Regions from separate parts of the Planococcus sp. YIM B11945 genome, predicted to be linked through region 2. Evidence: riboswitches for the same ligand, from Rfam matches in the RefSeq annotation. Region 2 holds a riboswitch; the other holds the start of a gene.
The links. A riboswitch is a leader RNA that binds a small molecule or an ion and turns the genes downstream of it on or off. The one in region 2 is predicted to bind cyclic di-AMP.
Positions count from the first base shown of each region.

Region 1: it holds a riboswitch for cyclic di-AMP, as region 2 does, so the genes downstream of both, ACRRQV_RS10740 (APC family permease) here and ACRRQV_RS08805 (potassium channel family protein) in region 2, are expected to answer to the same signal.

Region 1 covers NZ_JBOZWR010000004.1:560,625-570,503, forward strand. The annotation lists gene ACRRQV_RS10715 (multidrug effflux MFS transporter) at 1-72, opposite strand, end outside; gene ACRRQV_RS10720 (proline iminopeptidase-family hydrolase) at 275-1,147, opposite strand; gene ACRRQV_RS10725 (NUDIX hydrolase) at 1,178-1,792, opposite strand; gene ACRRQV_RS10730 (class I SAM-dependent methyltransferase) at 1,993-2,556, opposite strand; gene ACRRQV_RS10735 (LysE/ArgO family amino acid transporter) at 2,714-3,373, opposite strand; cyclic di-AMP (ydaO/yuaA leader) riboswitch at 3,602-3,744, shown strand; gene ACRRQV_RS10740 (APC family permease) at 4,037-5,809, shown strand; gene dctP (C4-dicarboxylate transporter DctP) at 6,051-7,349, opposite strand; gene ACRRQV_RS10750 (response regulator) at 7,549-8,247, opposite strand; gene ACRRQV_RS10755 (ATP-binding protein) at 8,237-9,838, opposite strand.
Region 2 covers NZ_JBOZWR010000004.1:164,414-174,292, reverse strand. The annotation lists gene ACRRQV_RS08855 (MgtC/SapB family protein) at 1-94, shown strand, start outside; gene ACRRQV_RS08850 (GntR family transcriptional regulator) at 258-647, shown strand; gene ACRRQV_RS08845 (DUF1648 domain-containing protein) at 644-1,744, shown strand; gene ACRRQV_RS08840 (PLD nuclease N-terminal domain-containing protein) at 1,758-1,952, shown strand; gene ACRRQV_RS08835 (ATP-binding cassette domain-containing protein) at 1,949-2,830, shown strand; gene ACRRQV_RS08830 (ABC transporter permease) at 2,827-3,612, shown strand; gene ACRRQV_RS08825 (metallophosphoesterase) at 3,839-4,663, shown strand; gene ACRRQV_RS08820 (NUDIX hydrolase) at 4,677-5,144, shown strand; gene ACRRQV_RS08815 (GNAT family N-acetyltransferase) at 5,174-5,671, shown strand; partial or broken gene ACRRQV_RS08810 (linear amide C-N hydrolase) at 5,938-6,281, opposite strand; cyclic di-AMP (ydaO/yuaA leader) riboswitch at 6,354-6,500, shown strand; gene ACRRQV_RS08805 (potassium channel family protein) at 6,589-7,245, shown strand; gene ACRRQV_RS08800 (TrkH family potassium uptake protein) at 7,362-8,690, shown strand; gene ACRRQV_RS08795 (sensor domain-containing protein) at 9,244-9,879, shown strand, end outside.

The DNA of each region.
Region 1 (9,879 bases), 400 kb from region 2:
AGGAATAAGGGAGGTAAGCGCTCCTAACAATAGGATAAAACGCGCTCTTTTGAAGCCAGTGAGGTGTTCCATTTGTTCAACAACCTTTCTTCTATGCAGGATCTCTCGATGAGGAGGGCTGATTCGAAAACAGCTGTTGTCTAGGGTATCACAAAATAAAAATTTGTTCCGCTCTAAAGGCTTTCTTTGATTTCTTTTTTTAATTTGATCATAAAAAAGCCTTCATCCTGAAAAATGAAGGCTTTTCTGCTTTAGTGTTAAAGCACAAGCTGCACTATTTTTCTTGCCGGTTTAAAAACTCTCTTATTTTATTCGCAAATGCCTCGGGATCTTCGGTTCCAGGCGTATGCGAACAATTTTCAAATACGTGGAATTCAGAACCGGGCATCAGGCTTGCATAATACTCGGTTGTTTCAGGCGTGGCTTCATCAAAGCGGCCGCACGTAAACAAACTTGGAAGGTCAATTTCCGCCAACCTTTCCGTTGCGTCAAAGTCCTGCAATGTCCCCGTCACTGTAAATTCAGATGCGCCCCACATGTGGTTGTAAATTTGTTGGTTCATTATAGCGAATTCTTCCACCATATCTTCCGGCCACGGATCTAGCCGGCAGACGTGGCGTTTATAAAAAGCGAACATGGCATCTTGGTATTCGGACGCTTCAGTCGTCTGTTCCCGTTCATGGCGCTCGACGATTTCTTGCATGTCTTTCGGAAATTGCTTCAAATAGTTCCGCTGATCCTGTTCCCACGTCCGGGAATTGAGTGCAGGACCGGAAAAAATTATGCTTCGCACTCCTTCGGGCTTTTCGAAAAGGTAGCTTGAAGCGAGCATTGTCCCCCAAGAATGGCCGAGGATATGGACTTCATCCAGCCCTAATGCTTTCCGTACTTGACCAAGTTCTTCGACCGAGCGCTCCACCGTCCATAACGCAAGATCTGTCGGCCGATCGGATTTTCCACAGCCTAATTGGTCATACTGGATGACTGGCCGTTCGTTTCCGAGCCGGCGGAGTGGATCTTTTTCATTGCTCATTCCGCCTGGACCGCCGTGTAAGACAAGCAACGGAACCCCAGGACCGTCTCCCGTTTTGCGGTACCAAACTTTTCCCCCTGTTACTGGAATAAACCCTTCCGTTACATGCTCCATTCTCTTATCCCCTTTTTCGTATTGGCTGCTTTAACGCACCACTTCCACAAAATGATTCAGAATTCTGGCCGTTAGCCCCCAAATCACTTTGTCTTCATAAATGTAAAAATATTCATCGAGTTTTCTCGTTCGCCAATTGTAGTTTTCTCCCCCGACAATCAAGTCGTAAGGAAAACTTTCTTCCGGCTGCACATCAAAATTGATGCGGTAGATTTTTGGCTTGGTTTCAAGAAAATACGCAAGTGGAACCGTGAAAATGCTGTCCACTTCCGGAGGATTCGGGTTAAATTCGACGGCGGAATCAATCACACCCGTGAACGAATAAATCATCATTCCAAAAGGCGACACAATATAATCAAGCGGAAAAACGTCTGAGATATCTGCTTGGCTGATTCCTAGTTCTTCGATTGTTTCCCTTAATGCCGTATCTTTTTCCGTTTTGTCCTGACGATCAATTCTTCCTCCTGGAAAACAAATCTCTCCCGGTTGGCTTCGCAATTCATAGGACCGCACTTCAAACAGAACGTGAAGTTCTCCCTCTTTTTCAATAAGGGGCAACAAAACGGCAAATTTTGAAAACTCCTCATTGCCCAAAACAGAGGGTGTGCGATTTTTGATTTTATTCATAATTGTTTTAGGTTCCATAGCGTCACCTTACGTCAGCTTTCTTCTTTTTTTTACACATGTATGGCACTTTCCAAAGTATTTCGGGCTTCTTTTTCTTGGATCCTTTTAAGTATACCGAACATTCGTCAAAATATTCACTTTTTATTTCCGAACTGTTGCAGAAGGCCCTGAACTCAATACTCCAGGGCAAAGCCGTCTTTTAAGAACCGGACACTTTCTTATTTTATCGCCTCGTAGATGCGCATAGGCGGTATGTTGCGGAAAAAGAATTGATCATGGGCACGCGGAAAATAATCTTCCAAGTAATTCATCAAGTGTGTATCTTTTTGGAAAAACGTTTGATATGGCAAAAATTTCCCGCCTTTTTTGATTGCGTGGCTCGTCCGTTTGACAATCGTCTCACGGGTTTCTTCATCCAGCAGTGAAAATGGGATGCCGGAAATTACGTAATCGACTTTTTCTACTCCATACTGCTTGATAATTCCTAAAATATTTTCAGCGCTGTCATGATGAACTTTTAAACGCGGGTCTTTTACGTTTTTGTCCAAATACTCCACAAAATTGGCGTTCAACTCGATGGCAATGATCAATGAGTCTTTCGTGATGCGCTTGAGCAAATAATTGGTGAAAACGCCTGTTGCAGGCCCATATTCTACGATCACCACTTTTTTGCTCAAATCCATTTTGCTGCACACTTCTCGGACCCCCATTTTTGAAGTTGGGGTAATTGAGGCGATGTTCGGGTCTTTTATCAAATTCTTCACATATTCTTTTGTACTCATGTACTTTGCCCCTTTTCATCATCAGTTTCGTGAAAATCAACATCAAAGTATGTCTTCATGAAAGTATGTGAATCTTTGCAGCCTCTATGGATCTTTTACTTGTTCTTTTTTGTTTTGCTATACCCCTACATCGGGCGCTATAATCAGCAAATAATATTTAACTGCTGAAAATAATGGCCACTTCCGCAAGTATTTCAGGAGCAAAAAGCGAATGCAGAAGTTGATAGCCCATATAAAGGGCCACTCCCCAAACGATGCAGGCAGATATGCGATTCAAATGATTCAAAAAACGACCAGAACGGTCCAGCTTCCCGACCTTTCTTCCGGCAACCGCTAAACTGAAAAACCAGATCCATGAGACTGCGATGCAGGCAAATGTGAACAGCCACTTTGCAGAATCTGTGTAAACCAGCGAACTCGTGCCGATCACTCCGACCGTATCCATGATGGCATGCGGATTCAGCAGGGAAACTGACGCAGCAAAAGCGATTTGCCGCTTTGCCGAAAACTTGGTTGGCTGCTTGTCCGATGCAGCGGCTGTGCTTTTCCACATTGCCCATCCCATATAAGCGAGGAAAAAGAAGCCCACTCCAAACAACAAGTTCTTCAGCCAATCAAAACTAAACACCAGAAGGGAAACCCCGGCAACAGCCGAATAAATCAAAACAGTATCGCATACTCCAGCCGTTATGACCGCTGGCAGTGCCTGTGTAAATTTTTTCTGAATCGCTCCTTGGTTGAAGAGAAAAACATTTTGGACGCCTAAAGGCAAAATCAGCCCAAAAGCTAAAACAATTCCGTGAAGCAACGGTTCCACTCAGCGCCCTCCTTCTTTTTTTATTTAGTTTAACGAAGGATCAAGCATCTGTCTCTAGTTACCTCAGCATTCCGAAAACTTTTTCTTTTAAGCAAGAAAATCTCCGATTAATCATGAAACAACTCCCAGAGCAAAGGATAAAATGCTTGTTTTACAAGCTGGATTTTGCCCAAATTATTTATGTTGACTTTTATAAAAAGCGGAGTAGAATAACGTTCAGAAGCTAACTGCATATCTCGGCCTAATCCCTTTTCAGGGAACGGAGGAACCAATCTATTGGGGCTAATTCTGCGTGTTTGCAGGAAGAATGAGAGCAACTCTTTCGCCATTCTGCCCGTCAGCTAACTTCGTCGGCTAAAGCGAAGGAGGTCTAAAGACCACCTTTATTCAAGGTGTTTTTTTGTTGCGTATTTCGCATGCAAAAAAACAGCCCGAAAAAAAGCGGGTCTTTTTCTTGTGCTTAATTTTATGCAGTTTGCCTATCCTTTATAGAGAGCTGGGATGCGAGTCAAGAGGTTAAAGTAGATTTGGGGGAAGGAAATTCTTCAGCATAATGGCTATATCGCGTTAGATAATTACAATTATTATTAATCAAACTGGATGGTGTACACGATGGTATCTGCAATCAAACGATTTTTAATCGGACGGCCTTTAAAATCGACAATGTTAGGTGAACAAAAGCTTAACAAAACGAAAGCTTTGGCCATCCTTTCTTCCGACGCGCTTTCTTCTGTGGCGTACGGACCGGAGCAAATGTTACTAGTCTTAATCACGGTCAGCAGTGTCGCATTCTGGTACTCTCTGCCGATCGCTCTTTGTGTATTGGTGCTGTTAACGGCGCTAATCTTATCATACCGGCAAATCATTTTCGCTTATCCGCAAGGCGGCGGAGCGTATGTCGTATCCAAAGAAAATCTCGGCATGAATCCCGGCTTGATCGCTGGCGGATCATTGCTGGTGGATTATATTTTAACCGTGGCCGTGAGTGTAAGCGCCGGGACAGATGCCATGACGTCTGCTTTTCCCGAGCTGCATGAACACAATATTGCCATTGCCATCACTTTTGTGGTTTTTATCACTCTTCTGAATTTAAGAGGAGTGACCGAATCGGCTTCCGTTTTGGCGTATCCGGTTTATTTATTTGTTTTCGCTTTGTTCATCTTGATCGTTGCCGGCTTTTACCGGATTGCGACTGGCGCAGTATCTCCCGACTTGCACGCATCCATTGGAACGCCGGTTGCCGGCATCAGTTTGTTTCTCTTGCTTCGTGCCTTTGCCTCTGGAAGTTCCGCTTTGACCGGAGTCGAAGCAATTTCCAATGCCATTCCGAACTTTAAAGCGCCGGCTCCTGTCAATGCCGCCAAAACCTTGACCATTATGGGCGGGCTGTTGGCCGCATTATTTTCCGGCATTGTGTTCATGGCGTATTATTACGGCATCACCCCGAACGCGGAAGTGACCGTGGTTTCACAAATTGCTGAAGAAACTTTCGGACGGAACGCCATGTATTTTTTCATTCAAGGCACAACCGCTTTGATTTTGATCTTGGCAGCTAATACCGGCTATTCCGCATTTCCGTTGCTTGCAGTCAATTTAGCGACCGATAAATTCATTCCGCGGATGTTTATGGCACGTGGCGACCGGTTGGGCTACTCGAACGGCATCATTATTCTTGGGCTTGCTTCCATTATTCTCATTGTGTTGTTTGGGGGACATACCGAACAGCTGATTCCGCTTTATGCGGTCGGCGTTTTTATTCCGTTTACACTGTCCCAAAGCGGCATGATGGTCAAATGGCTCCGTGAAAAGCCAAAAGGATGGCAAACCAAGTTTGCGATCAACACAACCGGTGCGTTGATCAGTTTGTTGGTCACGTTGATTTTCTTTCTTACAAAGTTTGCCCAAGTCTGGCCGGTTTTGGTGTTCTTGCCGTTCATCATTTTCGTTTTCCACCGAATTCACAGCCATTACAAAGCGGTTGCCGATCAATTGCGGATTTCCAAGGCAACGGCGATTCCTGTGGAAGGAAATGTCATGATTATTCCGGTCGCCGGCATCACCCAAGTGGTCGAAACTTCGATCAATTACGCGCGCTCGCTTTCCGTCGATCAAATCATCGCGGTATATGTGACGTTTGACCGCGAAGATGAAAAACGCTTTGAAGAAAAATGGAAAGTGTGGCATCCCGATGTCCGGCTCGTCACGCTGTATTCGCCTTACCGAAGCATTCTTCACCCGCTGATGAAGTTTATCGGTACGGTGGAACACAAAGCAACCGAACTGCATTACCGGGTGACGGTGGTCATCCCGCAATTCATCCCTAAAAAAGGATGGCACAACATTCTTCACAACCAATCCGGTACGTTGATCCGGACTATTTTGCTTTACCGCCGCAATTTAATCGTCGTGACAGTGCCTTACCATTTGAAAAAATAAAAAAGGAGAGGGAGCTGTCCCATAACTAAAAAAGATAAAACCGGCAAAGAAAAGGATTGCTTTTCTTTGCCGGTTTTTAAGCTTGCTGACGGGAATGGAAGCGGCGACTCCTGCGGGATAACGCAGTGTCGAAATCCACTCGGGCATTTAGCCCGAGTTAGTTCGGCGCAAGCCCGCGGAAAGCGTCCGCTGAAATGGACGTCAGCCACTTTTGGGACAGTCCCCTCTCCTATGTTTTTGATTAAGCTTCTGAATTTGCAGCTGCTGCCCGGTTCGCTTTCTTTAAGGCGACCATATCCGAGAAGGCTTGCTTGCTCTTGGTTTCATCAAACTCGCCGACGCTTTTCGCCACGACAAGTGTTGCAATTCCGTTTCCGATCAAGTTGACGATTGCGCGCCCTTCGCTCATGAAGCGGTCAACGCCAAGAAGCAGCGCCAAACCTTCTAGAGGGATAACTTGCAAAGCCGACAACGTGGATGCTAGAACGATAAATCCGCTTCCGGTAACACCGGCAGCGCCTTTTGACGTCAGCATCAAGATTAAGATGATGGTAATTTGCTGGCCGATCGACAAATCGACGCCGAAGACTTGCGCCAGGAAAACAACCGACATCGATAAGTAAATGGACGTTCCATCCAGGTTAAATGAATACCCGGTTGGTATCACTAAGCCTACAACTGATTTAGAAGCACCGTAGCGTTCCATTTTGTCCATCATGCGCGGCAGCACAGATTCCGACGAGCTTGTGCCTAGCACGATCAAAATTTCTTCTTTGATGAATTTCAAGTAATTCCACAAGCTGATGCCGTTCATTTTGCAAATGAGATTTAAAACGATGAAAATGAATAAGAACATGGTGGTGTAAACGGAAAACATTAATTTCCCAAGCGGTACAAGTGACGATAAACCGAAAAAGCCGATTGTATAAGCCATGGCTGCAAATGCCCCAATTGGCGCAGCTTTCATAACGTAGCCGATGATTTTAAAGAACACCAATGACAAGCGGTCCAGGAATTCCGTGATCGGCTTGCCTTTTTCGCCAAGAGCGGCAAGTGCGGTACCGAATAGCACGGAGAAAAACAAAACTTGCAGGATGTCGCCTTTTGCAAAGGCATCCACCATATTCGAAGGAACGATGTGCGTGACAAACTCCAGCCAGTTGATGCCTTGTGCGCCTTGTTCCGTATATTGCGACACATCGCCTTTTTCAAGTTTGCTGAAGTCCAGCCCCGCTCCCGGCTTTAGGACGTTTACGACAACCAAGCCGATGACTAAAGCCAAAGTTGTTACCACTTCAAAATAAATAAACGCTTTTCCGCCGACTTTTCCGACTTTTTTCATATCGCCCATTTTCGCGATGCCAAGAACGATGGTTAAGAAAATAATAGGCGCAATGACCATTTTGACGGCGTTGATAAATGTATCGCCGATCGGCTTCATTTCCTTGCCGACATTCGGCCAAATTAAACCGACCAATACCCCAAGGACGATTGCTGTTAAAACCTGAAAGGTTAAATTTTTGTAGATTTTCTTTTTCATCTTTTCTCCTCCTCAGCTGAATATCGATTCATTTTCTGATTGTTCAAATGATAACGCTTTCAAACGTTCAGGAGAAGGTTATGGTCATAATGGCTATTTTGGTCTTTTTGGTCTTAAAATTTTCCAATTAAAAAACGATGCTAAAAAGTTATTTTCAGCATCGTTTTTTTATGTTTTCTGCAGCAAACGCATTTTAAGATTATTTTTCTCTATTATAAACATAGCGGTTCACCGGCCTGCCGACGCCCCCGTACTGCACATCGAGTGTGATGACACCGCTTTTTTCCAAGTAATCAAGGTAGCGGCGGGCGGTCACCCGAGCGATTCCAATGGCATTCGCCACTTCTTCTGCGGAACGCGGGATTTCTTGAACCCGGATATTTGCTATAATTTCGTTTAACGTAAATTCGTTTAAGCCCTTCGGCAAATAAGCACTGGGTGCCTTTACAGAGGATCCGGAATACAGCAGCGCGTCCAATTGCTCTTGTGAGACGGTTTCCGAGTGATTGAAGTTGCTGCGGTATTGCCGGTACTTTTCTAGCGCCTGCTGGATTCGGTTGAGTTTGAACGGCTTCATGATGTAGTCCATGGCCCCGTTTTGCAGCATCAGTTTGATGGTGTCCGCATCTTTAGCGGCGGAAACCACGATGACGTCCACTTCAATTTTTTGCTTGCGAAGCTCCTGCAATGTTTTCATGCCGTCTTTTTTCGGCATGAAAACATCCAAAATCGCCAAGTCCGGCTGAAATTCTTTGATCAGCGCAATGCCTTCTTCCCCGTTTCCGGCCACCTTGATGACCCGAAAGCCTTCCACACTTTCGATAAATTCTTTATTGACTTCCTGAACCATCGGATCGTCTTCGATCAATATGACTTTGACTTCTTCTCTAGCTGCCATCTACTTTGTCCTCCGCTTCCATCGGGAAAGTGATTATGAAAGAAGTGCCTTTATCCGGTGCCGAGGATACCTGGATTTGTCCTCTCCCTTTGTCCACAATCTGCTTGACCAAATAAAGGCCATAACCTGTTCCGCCGGTTTTGTTTACAGTAAATCCTTTGTCGTATAAGCGCGGCATGTATTCTTCTTGAATGCCCGAACCGTTGTCTTCCACTAAAATGGCGCAAATGCCTTCGGACTGTTCAATGCTGATATCGATCCGTTTATCTTCGCCCTCGACATTTTCAAAGGCCGCAAACGCGTTTTCAATCAAGTTGCCGAGCAAAACGACAAAATCGTGCTGGTCCAATTCACTTGAGAAAATAGAAAAGTAGCTATTCGAATCAAGCACTACTTGAATATCCAGCTCTTTTCCTCTTCTTATTTTGCTCAATAACAGACCCGCAACCGCATCATTTTGAATTTTTTTATTCAAAAAGTTGGTGACGTTCACTTGTTCTGCCGTTATGTGATAGGCCAGATCCAGTGCTTTTTCAGGTTTCCCCAGCTGGATCAACCCTGCAATTGTATGAAGCTTGTTCATGTGCTCATGGCTTTGAACACGGAGCGCCTCGACGAAGTTTTTGACGCCCGTCAATTCTTCCGCAAGCTTCGCCGCTTCTGTCCGATCCTGGAAGATCGCAACTGCTCCGATCAACTCTTCATCCTTTTCGATGGGAATCCGTGTGCTGACAATCACTTTTCCGCTGACTCGTATTTCCTCATTATAGACCGCTTGGTTTTTTTCAACAATTTCTGGAAGGCGGGTGTCCGGAAGCACGTCATGAATTTGCTGCCCGACGAGATCACCGCTGACGTTAAAGACCTTTTTCGCTTTTTCGTTGAATATCGTAATGATATTTTTGCTGTCAATCGCGATGACGCCTTCGTTCATGGCATGAAATGTTGCGGTGCGTTCTTCATGCATGCGTTTGATTTCGTGCGGCTCCAGCTGGAACATCTGCTTTTTGATGTGGTTGGCGAGCATGATAGAACCGATTAATCCGAACAGCAGCGTTAAGACGACCACAAAAAGAATCGCTTTTCCTAAATCGCCCATGATATCGAAAATGTTCGGCAGCTTATTCCCGGCGACAACCACTCCGACTTGGTCCAGTGCTTCGTTTTTGATGGGAACGAATGCACGGACTACAGTGCCGAGCTCTCCTTTAGCTTTTGAAAAATAAATGTGTTCAGCAAAAGCCGCTTCTTCGTCTTCCCCTTTGGAAAGCGTTCCAAGTTTGGCTTGGGAAGGATGCGAATACCGGACCCTCTCCATATTCATCACCACGATATAATCAGCTTCGTTGATGATCCGCAGCTCTTCCACAATCGGGTTGACTGATTCCCAGCCGTTCGCCTGTTCGACGCCGCTTTTTATATCAGGCAATTCAGCGACCGTCCGTGCCGTATTCATGGCCCGGATCCGCAAATCTTGCTCTTCGTTTTGCTGGATATTGGCGACAATGACGATTCCGCCAATCAATAACGAAAAAATCACAACGGCATACGATAAAATCATGATTTTCCACCGGATCGGCAGCTGCTTCATCGTTCCTGCTCCTTTCCCTTTACGAATCGGGCTGTTCTGTT
Region 2 (9,879 bases):
TACGTTTACGATCAATGGCGGCAACATTAAAAATGAATCTGAATTGATCAAGAAGCTGCAGAAATCAACGATCATTTATAAAGTGATTGTGTAGGCAAGAAATAAAATACTAAGCAGGCAAGCTCAAAAATTGAGCTTGCCTGCTTTTTTATAGTGTAAAACCAATTATTTAATTCTCGATTTGACTGAAAATTATTTCTGTTCTATTATGAGTATAACAAGTGTTCTAGTGATAGTAGAACAAAAGGGGTGAGCAGATGTTTATTGAAATCGAACCGGGTTCCGCCGTGCCTATTTATTTGCAGCTGGCCCAGCAGATTATGGAAGGAATTGCGAACGGCAAGTTGAAGCCGGGTACCCCTATGCCATCGGTACGGGCTTTCGCAGCCGATCTTGGCATGAACATGCATACGGTCAATAAGGCGTACCATTATTTGCAGGAAAAAAACATGATTGAAATTGTCCAGAAAAAAGGCGTTTTTATTCATCCGAACGGCTTAAGGGAAGCGACCGAACAAGAACGCAAGCGCATTGAGCAGGAACTGCGTCCGATTTTGGCGGAAGCGCTTTGCTTGAGGCTCAGCAAAGAAGAACTTATGGGTTTAACAGAAAGATTACTGAAAGACATCAAGGGGGAAGGAACATGACGGTAATGTTAATGGCGAGCATTTTAATTGTTCTGTTTGTGGTTCAAGCCTTTGTGCCGTATTGGGTGAAAAGAACGGAAGTCTTTGGCATTTACGTGCCTGAGGCTTTTATCAAAGAACCAATGCTTGTGCAGCTGAAAAAACGGTACCGGGCAGTCGTTCTGTTGACCGGCGGAGTGCTTGCGGTACTTTATGTTTCCATATTCAGCGCCGAGAGCTTTACTGAAGAAGCGGCGGTTTTATGGGGCGTTGCCGCTCAATTTGGCCTTATTGTACTGAGCATGGGCTTGTATGTTGTTAACCATTTGAAAGTGAAAAAGGAAAAAAGGCAGCAAGGATGGACGGCTGGAAAACGAGAAAAAGTCGTTGTGGATCTGCAGTTCCGGAACGAAGTGGAGATGGTGTCGGGTTCAGCTTTTCTTGTACCGCTCATTGTTACAGCGGGGCTGATTGCGTATACACTTATGGAATATGCCAACTTGCCTGCACAAATTCCCACTCATTTCGGGCCAAACGGCGAGCCGGATGCTTTTACCGGCAAAACAATTTTCTCAAGCATTTCGATGCTCATCATGTTGGGCGTCATGCAGCTGATGTTTTATTTCTTGAACCACGCTATGAAAACGAGCGGGTCGAAAATCTTAGCAAGCCAAAAGCAGCGGTCAAAAACCCGGCAATTGGTTTCCCGCAAATACGGCAGCTGGCTGCTGTTTCTGACTTCTTTGGCGGCAACTCTTTTGCTTGGCAGCATTCAATTGTCAATTATCCAGCCGGAATTCAGCAGTACGCTTTGGAATATGGCAATCACATTCGGCTTTTTAATTGTGGTGCTGGGGGCAACCGGCGTCTACACCTTTAAAGTGGCTGCTACGAATTCAGTAGAAGAGACGGAAGAAGTGGAAGCAGACGTTATCGATGCCGACAATGACCGCTATTGGAAATGGGGCATCTTTTACATCAACGCGGCCGATCCATCTGTCATGGTGGAAAAACGTTTTGGCATCGGCTGGACCATCAACTTAGGGAATCCAAGAAGCTGGCTGATCGTCGTTTTGCCGCTAGTGGTCATCTTGGCCATTGCCTTTTTAATCTCATGAAGGAGGAGAATGTATGGAATCTATGAACTTATTGCTGCTTCTTTTGCCAATCCTTCTGATTCAAGTCGGCTTGATGATTTTCACGCTCGTTGACTTGATTAAAAACCCTAATCCGAACGGGCCAAAATGGATGTGGGGCCTCATCATCGTCGTGATTAACATCATCGGGCCCATCTTATACTTGGTGATTGGGAGGCGAAACTATTGAGTTTGCTGGAAGTGTATAACCTGACGAAACGTTATGGACAAGAGGCGGCAGTGGATGATGTTTCATTTTTGCTGAATGAGCACACGGCGACGGCTTTGATCGGTCCGAACGGGGCGGGAAAAACGACGACCTTGTCGATGCTTGCCGGTATGCTGAAGCCGACAAAAGGCACGATCAATTGGCCAAAAGAAATGGGAATGGGGTTTCTCCCGCAATACCCGCAGTTCTTCCCTTGGCTAACTGCTCTTGAATTTACGGAAATGGCAGCGAAATTGAGCGGGGTTGACGCGAAAAATATACGGCTGCAGTCCACCCGAACGTTAGAGTTTGTCGGATTGGGCAATGCGCTGAATAAAAAAACAGCCGCTTTTTCAGGCGGCATGAAGCAGCGCCTCGGCCTTGCCCAAGCGATTGTCCACCAGCCAAAGCTGCTGCTTTTGGATGAGCCGGTTTCCGCGCTGGATCCGACTGGCCGGCGGGAAATCATGAATTTGCTGAAATCGCTCCAGCAAGATACGACGATTCTCTATTCCACGCATATATTGAATGATGCTGAAGAAATGACCGACCAAGTCCTCTTTATGCAAAACGGCCAACTGGTCGAACAAGGGTCCTTATCGGATGTCAAAGAACGGCATGCAGAACCGCGCATCCGTATTGCGTTCCATTCGAACGAGCTTTCAACGTTATTTATGAATCAAACTTCGTGGCAAGGGTCCGTTTCCGGCGCAACCGTTTTTTTGGCCATAACAGAAAATGGACCCACCATGCAAGAAGTGTTGGCAGCACTCGGAACGTGGGATCAAGGCGTTCTTGGCGTAGAACTCCAAACGGCGACACTGGAAGAAATCTTTTTGAAGGTGGCGAGCGGCAAATGAACCAAATGGGCGTATTGCTGAAAAAAGAGTGGCGGGAAAACATAAGAAACTACAAGATTCTCTGGCTGCCAATCGTCTTTATTTTGTTTGGCATATTAGAGCCGGTGAGCAATTATTTTATGCCGCAAATTTTGGATTCCGTAGGGAATCTGCCAGAAGGTGCGGTAATCGAGTTTCCAGAGCCGACTCCCGAACAACTGATGGCCGCCGTCATGGGGCAATATCAGCTGATCGGATTGCTTGTGCTGGTACTAGCATATGTGGGGTCGGTTGCAGGGGAGCGCAGAAGCGGCACAGCTACGTTATTGTATATCCGGCCCTTGTCGTTTTCCTCTTATTTTATAAGCAAATGGATGATGGCTAGTTTAATCGCCATTGCCAGCGTCTGGCTCGGATTTTTAGCAGCGTATTATTACACGATGCTGCTGTATTCACCGGTAGATTTCTTTAATTTTCTTCAATTCGTCAGTTCGTATAGCGTCTGGATCGTCTTGATTGTCTCGGTCGTATTAGCCGCAAGTGCAGCCTTGCCCAATACCGGGCTTGCCGCGGCGGCATCGCTTGCCCTGATCTTTATCTTGCAGATCTTCGATGGACTGGTTGGCACTTATTGGACCATTTCGCCGTTGAAAATCCCCGTATATGCAACAGGGTGGCTGACTGGCGGACCTGAACTTAGCCATTTTTGGTGGTCGATGGCGATTGCTGGCGGTTTAATCATCATGCTGGTTCTGTCAGGCATTTGGATGTCCGAGAAAAATGCATCAAAAGCAAAAGTTTAATATCTGATTTTCAAGGAAGCGGCAGCCATGGCTAACCGCTTCTTTTTTCGTTAATTCCTGTTAAAATAGAGGGAAGTTGATGAATTAACGGAAAAAACGCAGGGAAGCGGCTCGCGCATTTTAAGTGCAAGCGGCCGCAGTTAGGCATCTTTTCGAAGACCGTCACCCTAAAAGGACAACGCGTCCGTTTTGACTGCAACAATCTAATGTGAATAGAGGCCATTTTATGAAAAAAATCATTGTCCTGCTGATTCTTGTGCTGATGGCATGGGGATTTGTCTGGGTGAACAATAAATGGGTGCAGACGACAGAATACACCATCGCTTCACCGGATTTGCCGGAAGCTTTTGCAGGCAAGAAAATTGTGCAAGTCTCCGATCTACATAACGCGACTTTTGGCAAAGGCCAGTCGTTATTGATCAAAAAGGTAAAGGCGGCCAAGCCGGATGCGATTTTTTTGACCGGCGATTTGATCGACAGCAATCGCTATGATTTACAGGCAAGCCTGACGTTAGTGGATGCTTTGGTGGAAATGAGCGAAGTGTACTTCGTCATCGGCAATCACGAAGTCGCGGTAAATAAAATCGATGAAATTACCGAAGCACTGGAAGCCCGCGGCGTTAAGGTGCTGATGAATGAAAGCGTCATGTGGGAGCAAGAAGGGGAATCCCTTCAAATTGCAGGCATCAACGATCCACTGCTCGACACTTCGACGTTAGAAGACGAGTTTATCCGTGAGTCGCTTGTAGAAGCGGACATGGGCGATGCATTTACGCTGCTGCTGTCCCACCGCCCTGAAATGTTCAATGTGTATGTCGAAGAAGGCGTTGATGTGGTATTTGCGGGCCATGCCCATGGCGGCCAGATCCGCATTCCAGGAATTGGCGGGTTGATTGCTCCGGGACAGGGCTGGTTTCCGCAGATGACTGAAGGCGTTTTTCGAAAAGACAGCACCCAGCTCGTGCTCAGCCGCGGGCTTGGCAATAGCGGATTTCCCCTCCGTGTCTTTAATTTACCGGAAATTGTTGTGGTAACGTTAGAAAAAGAATAGGAAGTGCTGGCTGGTGGATACGACTTTCGAACTGGAAAACCAAGTGTTTAATTTTCGGGTAGCGGGTGTGTGGATTGAAAATGGCCACGTGCTGCTTCATAAACAAGCGGGTGATCTGCACTGGGCATTGCCGGGTGGACGTGCGCAAATGCAAGAAGAGTCAAAAGCCTGTTTGGAGCGGGAAATGAAAGAAGAACTGGACGTGGCTGTAGAAGTGGACCGCTTGCTGTGTGTGGTGGAAAATTTCTTTTCGTACGACGGTCGGAAATTCCATGAAATCGGCTTTTATTACCTGATTCACGGAACAGAAGACCAACCGTATTTTCAGACCGGCTCATTCCATGGACCAGAAGGCAAGCGTTTACTGTACCAGTGGGTTCCATTTTCCGAAGTGCCGCAAATGGCTTTGCAGCCAGAGTTTTTGCGCAAAGCGTTAAGCGAGCTGCCTGGTGAAACACAGCACGTGATTGTGTCAAACTAATTTCGAGTTAACCGATTGGAGACAAGACTATGATCAAGCGAAAAGACGTTTCTCTTCACCGTTACACCTCAAAAGTCGCGGTCAAATACGATTTGCCGTCCGATCAGCTGGAGTTCACTGGATTGCCCCAAGACATCATCAAGCGCGACGCAGAAAACCCGCTGAAACACTTGATCGTCATCAAAGCGGGCGAAGAAGTGGCTGGCTTTTTTGAACTGGATGAATCAGACGACCGGAAAAAGTATTCGAATAATCCAAAGGCGCTCTTGCTGCGGGGTTATTCCGTGAATCCGAAATTTCAGGGACGAGGCATTGCGACAGGATCGATCTATGCGCTGCCCGAATTTATCTTAAGTGAGTTTTCCAATTTCAACGAAGTGGTGCTGGGCGTTAATGCGCGGAATATTCCGGCCCAGCGCTTGTACGTCAAAGCGGGGTTCGAAGATACAGGCAGACGGATCATGCGTTCAACAGGTGAGCAAATTGTTATGTGCATGCGGGTGGGAAATTCTCCGACAAGCGGATGAACTGTTAACAAATGCTCCCGTCGTTTAATGGTGGTCAGCGTTTTTACAGGATGTTACTTTTATACTGTTGGTGAACAAAAATCAATTCATTTATATAGAAGTCAAAAATAAAAGAACCTTTGTAACGTATTGTGGCACGTTATGAAGGTTCTTTTATGGTTCTTAGCTGTTTTGAACCGATTCTGTGATCATTAGCAGAATCGGTTTTCTCTTGCCTCACATTAATTTGCTTATTATTTTGCTGGCTATTAATTAATGAATAAGTGGTCTTTCTTGTACATATCTGCGGCAGTAATTTGGCTATTGTCAAATGTGGTGAAATTGTAAATTCCTTTGTCCATATTTCAGCAAGAAGAATAAAGGGTTTATTCACATTCTCCTCCATCTACGTCAGATAAGCCTTTTTGTTGCTCTATTGATTTTAGGATTTGGAAAAATTGACCGGCGCTTTCGGACTCGTAATCATTGAGTTTGAATTTAGCTTTGTAAAAGCCGCTTTGACAAATCGAGAAGAGAAAGACAAGTCCTCAGGGAGACCAAGTCCTCAGGGAGACCAGTTCCCCATGCCGCGGCTATACACTTTCAACTCCATGCAATTTGAAAATTCATTACTTATTTAAAAACATTGACATGCTTAAAAAAGAAGCGTAGTTTTTACTTTGTTGAAAATATATATGAACCTACCTTTTAATCGCTGAATCTTAATTGAGCGGGGGAACCACATTTGATAGAAGCCATTCCTATCTGGGGTGAATCTTACTTATGTAAGAAGGGATACTCTCCATTCCTAATCCGGCAGCTAACCCCGTAAGCGTTATTGTGTAATTCGAGAGAAGGGCCAAAGGCATAGCCTAAGACCATTCTATTTGTGATGGTTTTTTTTGTTGGAGAAAAACAGCAGGAAAGAGGGGGAAGTAGTGGAAAAACAAGTTGTAATCATCGGTCTTGGCAGATTCGGAACGAGTGCCTGCAAAGAGCTGCACCGGTTGGGACATGAGATACTTGCTATTGATACAGATGAAGAAAGAGTCATGGGTGTATCGGACCATTCAACCCAAGCCCTCGTGGCGAACGGAACGGATGAGAATGTATTGAAGTCGCTCGGTGTACGGAATTTTGACCACGCCATCGTGGCCATCGGCGATAACCTTCAATCCAGTGTATTATGTACGTTGATGTTGAAGGAGATGGGCGTGACAAACGTCTGGGTAAAGGCTCGAGACTTACAGCATCAAAAAATCCTGGAACGAGTAGGAGCCGATCGGGTTATCCAACCGGAACATGAGATGGGGATCCGCATTGCCCATCATATGGATTCTGAAAAAATCATTGATTACATTGACCTGTCTGCAGAGTACAGCATTGTTGAACTGGTTGCATCGAAAAAAGTAGCGGAGAAAACCTTGAGGGAATTAGACATCCGGACGCGCTACAACTGCACCATCCTGGCCATCAAGCGCGGGGAGGACGTAAACATTGTCCCACTCCCGGAAGATGAGATCCGCCTAAAGGATGTCTTGGTAATCATTGGCCATAAAGAAGATTTGAAGCGCTTTGAAGATAAGGGGCTTTAATCGAACTTCAATATGCATTTCAGTTGTTTTATCAAACAAGCTGTCATGTAAGTAAGTTTAGTTGTTTGTTGAGAAAAGCCATTGGTTTTTATTCTTAGAATTTAGAGGTGCATGTTATGAAGTCCATGAAAAAGAAGCGGGGTTCAATCTCCCCTCCTTTTCTGATTGCGGGAAGTTTTCTGTTTCTTATCTTTGTTGGCACGCTGTTGTTGAAATTGCCAATGGCTACTACCAGCCCCATTTCGTGGGTGGATGCCCTTTTCACCGCCACTTCCGGCACAACCGTGACGGGTTTGAGCGTATTTGACCCCGGCACTATGCTTACTGCTTTCGGAGAAGGTGTGCTGCTGGTCCTGATTCAATTCGGGGGCATTGGATTGATGACTTTTGGCACCGCTTTGCTTTTGCTGTTCCGAAAGAAAATCGGACTCCAGAACCGCATGTATCTGCAGGAATCCTTTTCGCAACACTCAGTGGGCGGCATTATCCGTCTGGTTAAAATCATTCTTAGTTTTGTCTTCATCGTAGAAGCGTTGGGTATAATCATTCTGACTTTGTATTGGCTGCCTGCCTACGGCATAAAAGAAGCCTTGCATTTAAGTGTCTTCCATGTCATTTCCGCCTTTAATAATGCCGGATTTGCTTTGTTTTCCGATAACCTGATGAGTTTTGCAGGGGATCCTTTTGTGACCCTTTTATTGTCCAGCCTGTTTATCCTTGGAGGACTGGGCTTTACAGTCATAATGGACATTTACCAAAAAAAATCGTTCCGCCAATGGTCGCTGCACACCAAGCTGATGGTGACAGGGACAATCTTACTCAATTTCCTGGCGACCTTGACCGTTTTCATTTTGGAGTCCAGCAACCCCAAGACTATCGGGAACTTCTCGTTGTGGGATAAGCTGACTGCCTCCTATTTTACCGGCGTGACTCCCCGAACTGCCGGGTTCAACGTGTTGGATTATGGCGTCATGGAAGATCCGACGTTGTTGTTCACCATGGTCCTGATGTTCATTGGAGCAGGCACTGCCTCTACGGCTTCCGGCATTAAACTCAGCACCTTTATTGTGGTCGTCCTCGCTTCGATTGCTTTTTTGCAGACGCGCAAGGAACCGGATATCTTTGGCCGTTCCATTCGGTCTGAAGTCATCATCCGCTCGTTGGCCGTTACGACGATCAGCATGCTGGTGGTTTTGTTGTTTATGTTTTTGTTGATGATTTTTGAACCGCTTCCTTTCCTTCCGCTCGCGTTTGAAGTGGTTTCCGCTTTTGGCACCGTCGGGTTGTCGATGGGTATCACCGCGGACTTGAGCAATATAGGCGAGGTCTTGATTTCTATGTTGATGTTTATCGGCCGCATCGGACCGTTGACCCTTTTCCTGATTCTGCTGAAGCCGAAGAAAGAGAATTACCGCTTCCCTTACGACCAAGTCTATACGGGATAGAGAAAAAGAGGATTTTGGCGTGGTTATGGATTTTTTAAGCCATCGTTTTTGAGGAATTGCTGTACTTTAGTTAGAAGAAAGAAATGCTGATTCAATCTGGATACTTAAACATTTCATACAAATCTCAATAAAACGCTAAAATTTATACTTGAAGACCAAGCTGCTTATCCTAACAGGCGTTTGGTCTTCCTTTTTTATGCAGAAGTTCTTTTATAAACCACTTTTACAAATCGGTTCATCAGAATTAAGAGAGTAGAGCTTGCCAGAAGTATGTCACCAAATGTATGAAGATCAGAAAAGCATTATCAATATGTATTAAAACTTACATCTTCTCTTGCGATAGGAAGATGCAATTCGGACAATGAAAAGCTCAAAAACTTTAAAACGGTATTCTAATAAATCATGATTGGAAACTACTCTAAAAAATCTTAAAAATTGACCGATAAAGAAAATAAGATAGCAGGTGTTCAGGCATTTGTGCGACAGGCAGCACTTTAAAGAAACTGCATAAAGTGGTTGGTTTAAAATATTTCGAGCCAAGGGAGTTAAGAAGATGAAATTTATTGCCACGGATAGTGTGGTCGAAATAAAAAGTCTCCGCTCTTTTTTTCAAAACACGGACCAAGACAACTTGGATTTTATGGGAGAAGATGTCCATATTGTTTTTTGGTCCTATGATTTTAGAACAAGGGAACTGGCTCTGACCGAGGGGTTGGAGCAATTATATGGCTACAAGCCCAATGAACTGTCGAACTTCGATATATTAACCATTCTTTTTCGTCAGGAGAGTAAAAACATTGAAGGCAATTTTCATCTTTCTAAGGAAAAAAAGGTCCCGTTCGAGTTGAAGTATACGGCTTATAAAAAAGATGGATCAGCCGTTTGGGTCATGACAAAAGGGACTCCCGTTTTGGACGAAGAAGGTCAGATTAGGCGCTATAATGGCGTGACTCAGGATATTACGGCGAAAGTATTACAGGAAGCCGAATTGGCGGAAGCTACAGCTCAGTATCGAACTTTAGTGGAAAAAAGCGCTCAAGGGGTCTATATTTCCCAAGATGGCAAATACCACTATGTAAATTCTCAAATGACAGAGATGACCGGTTATACGCAAGAGGAATTACTGGGAATGAATTATGATCAGCTATTGGACGAGGAGAGCATAAAACTGGTATTGAAAAGAGTCGGA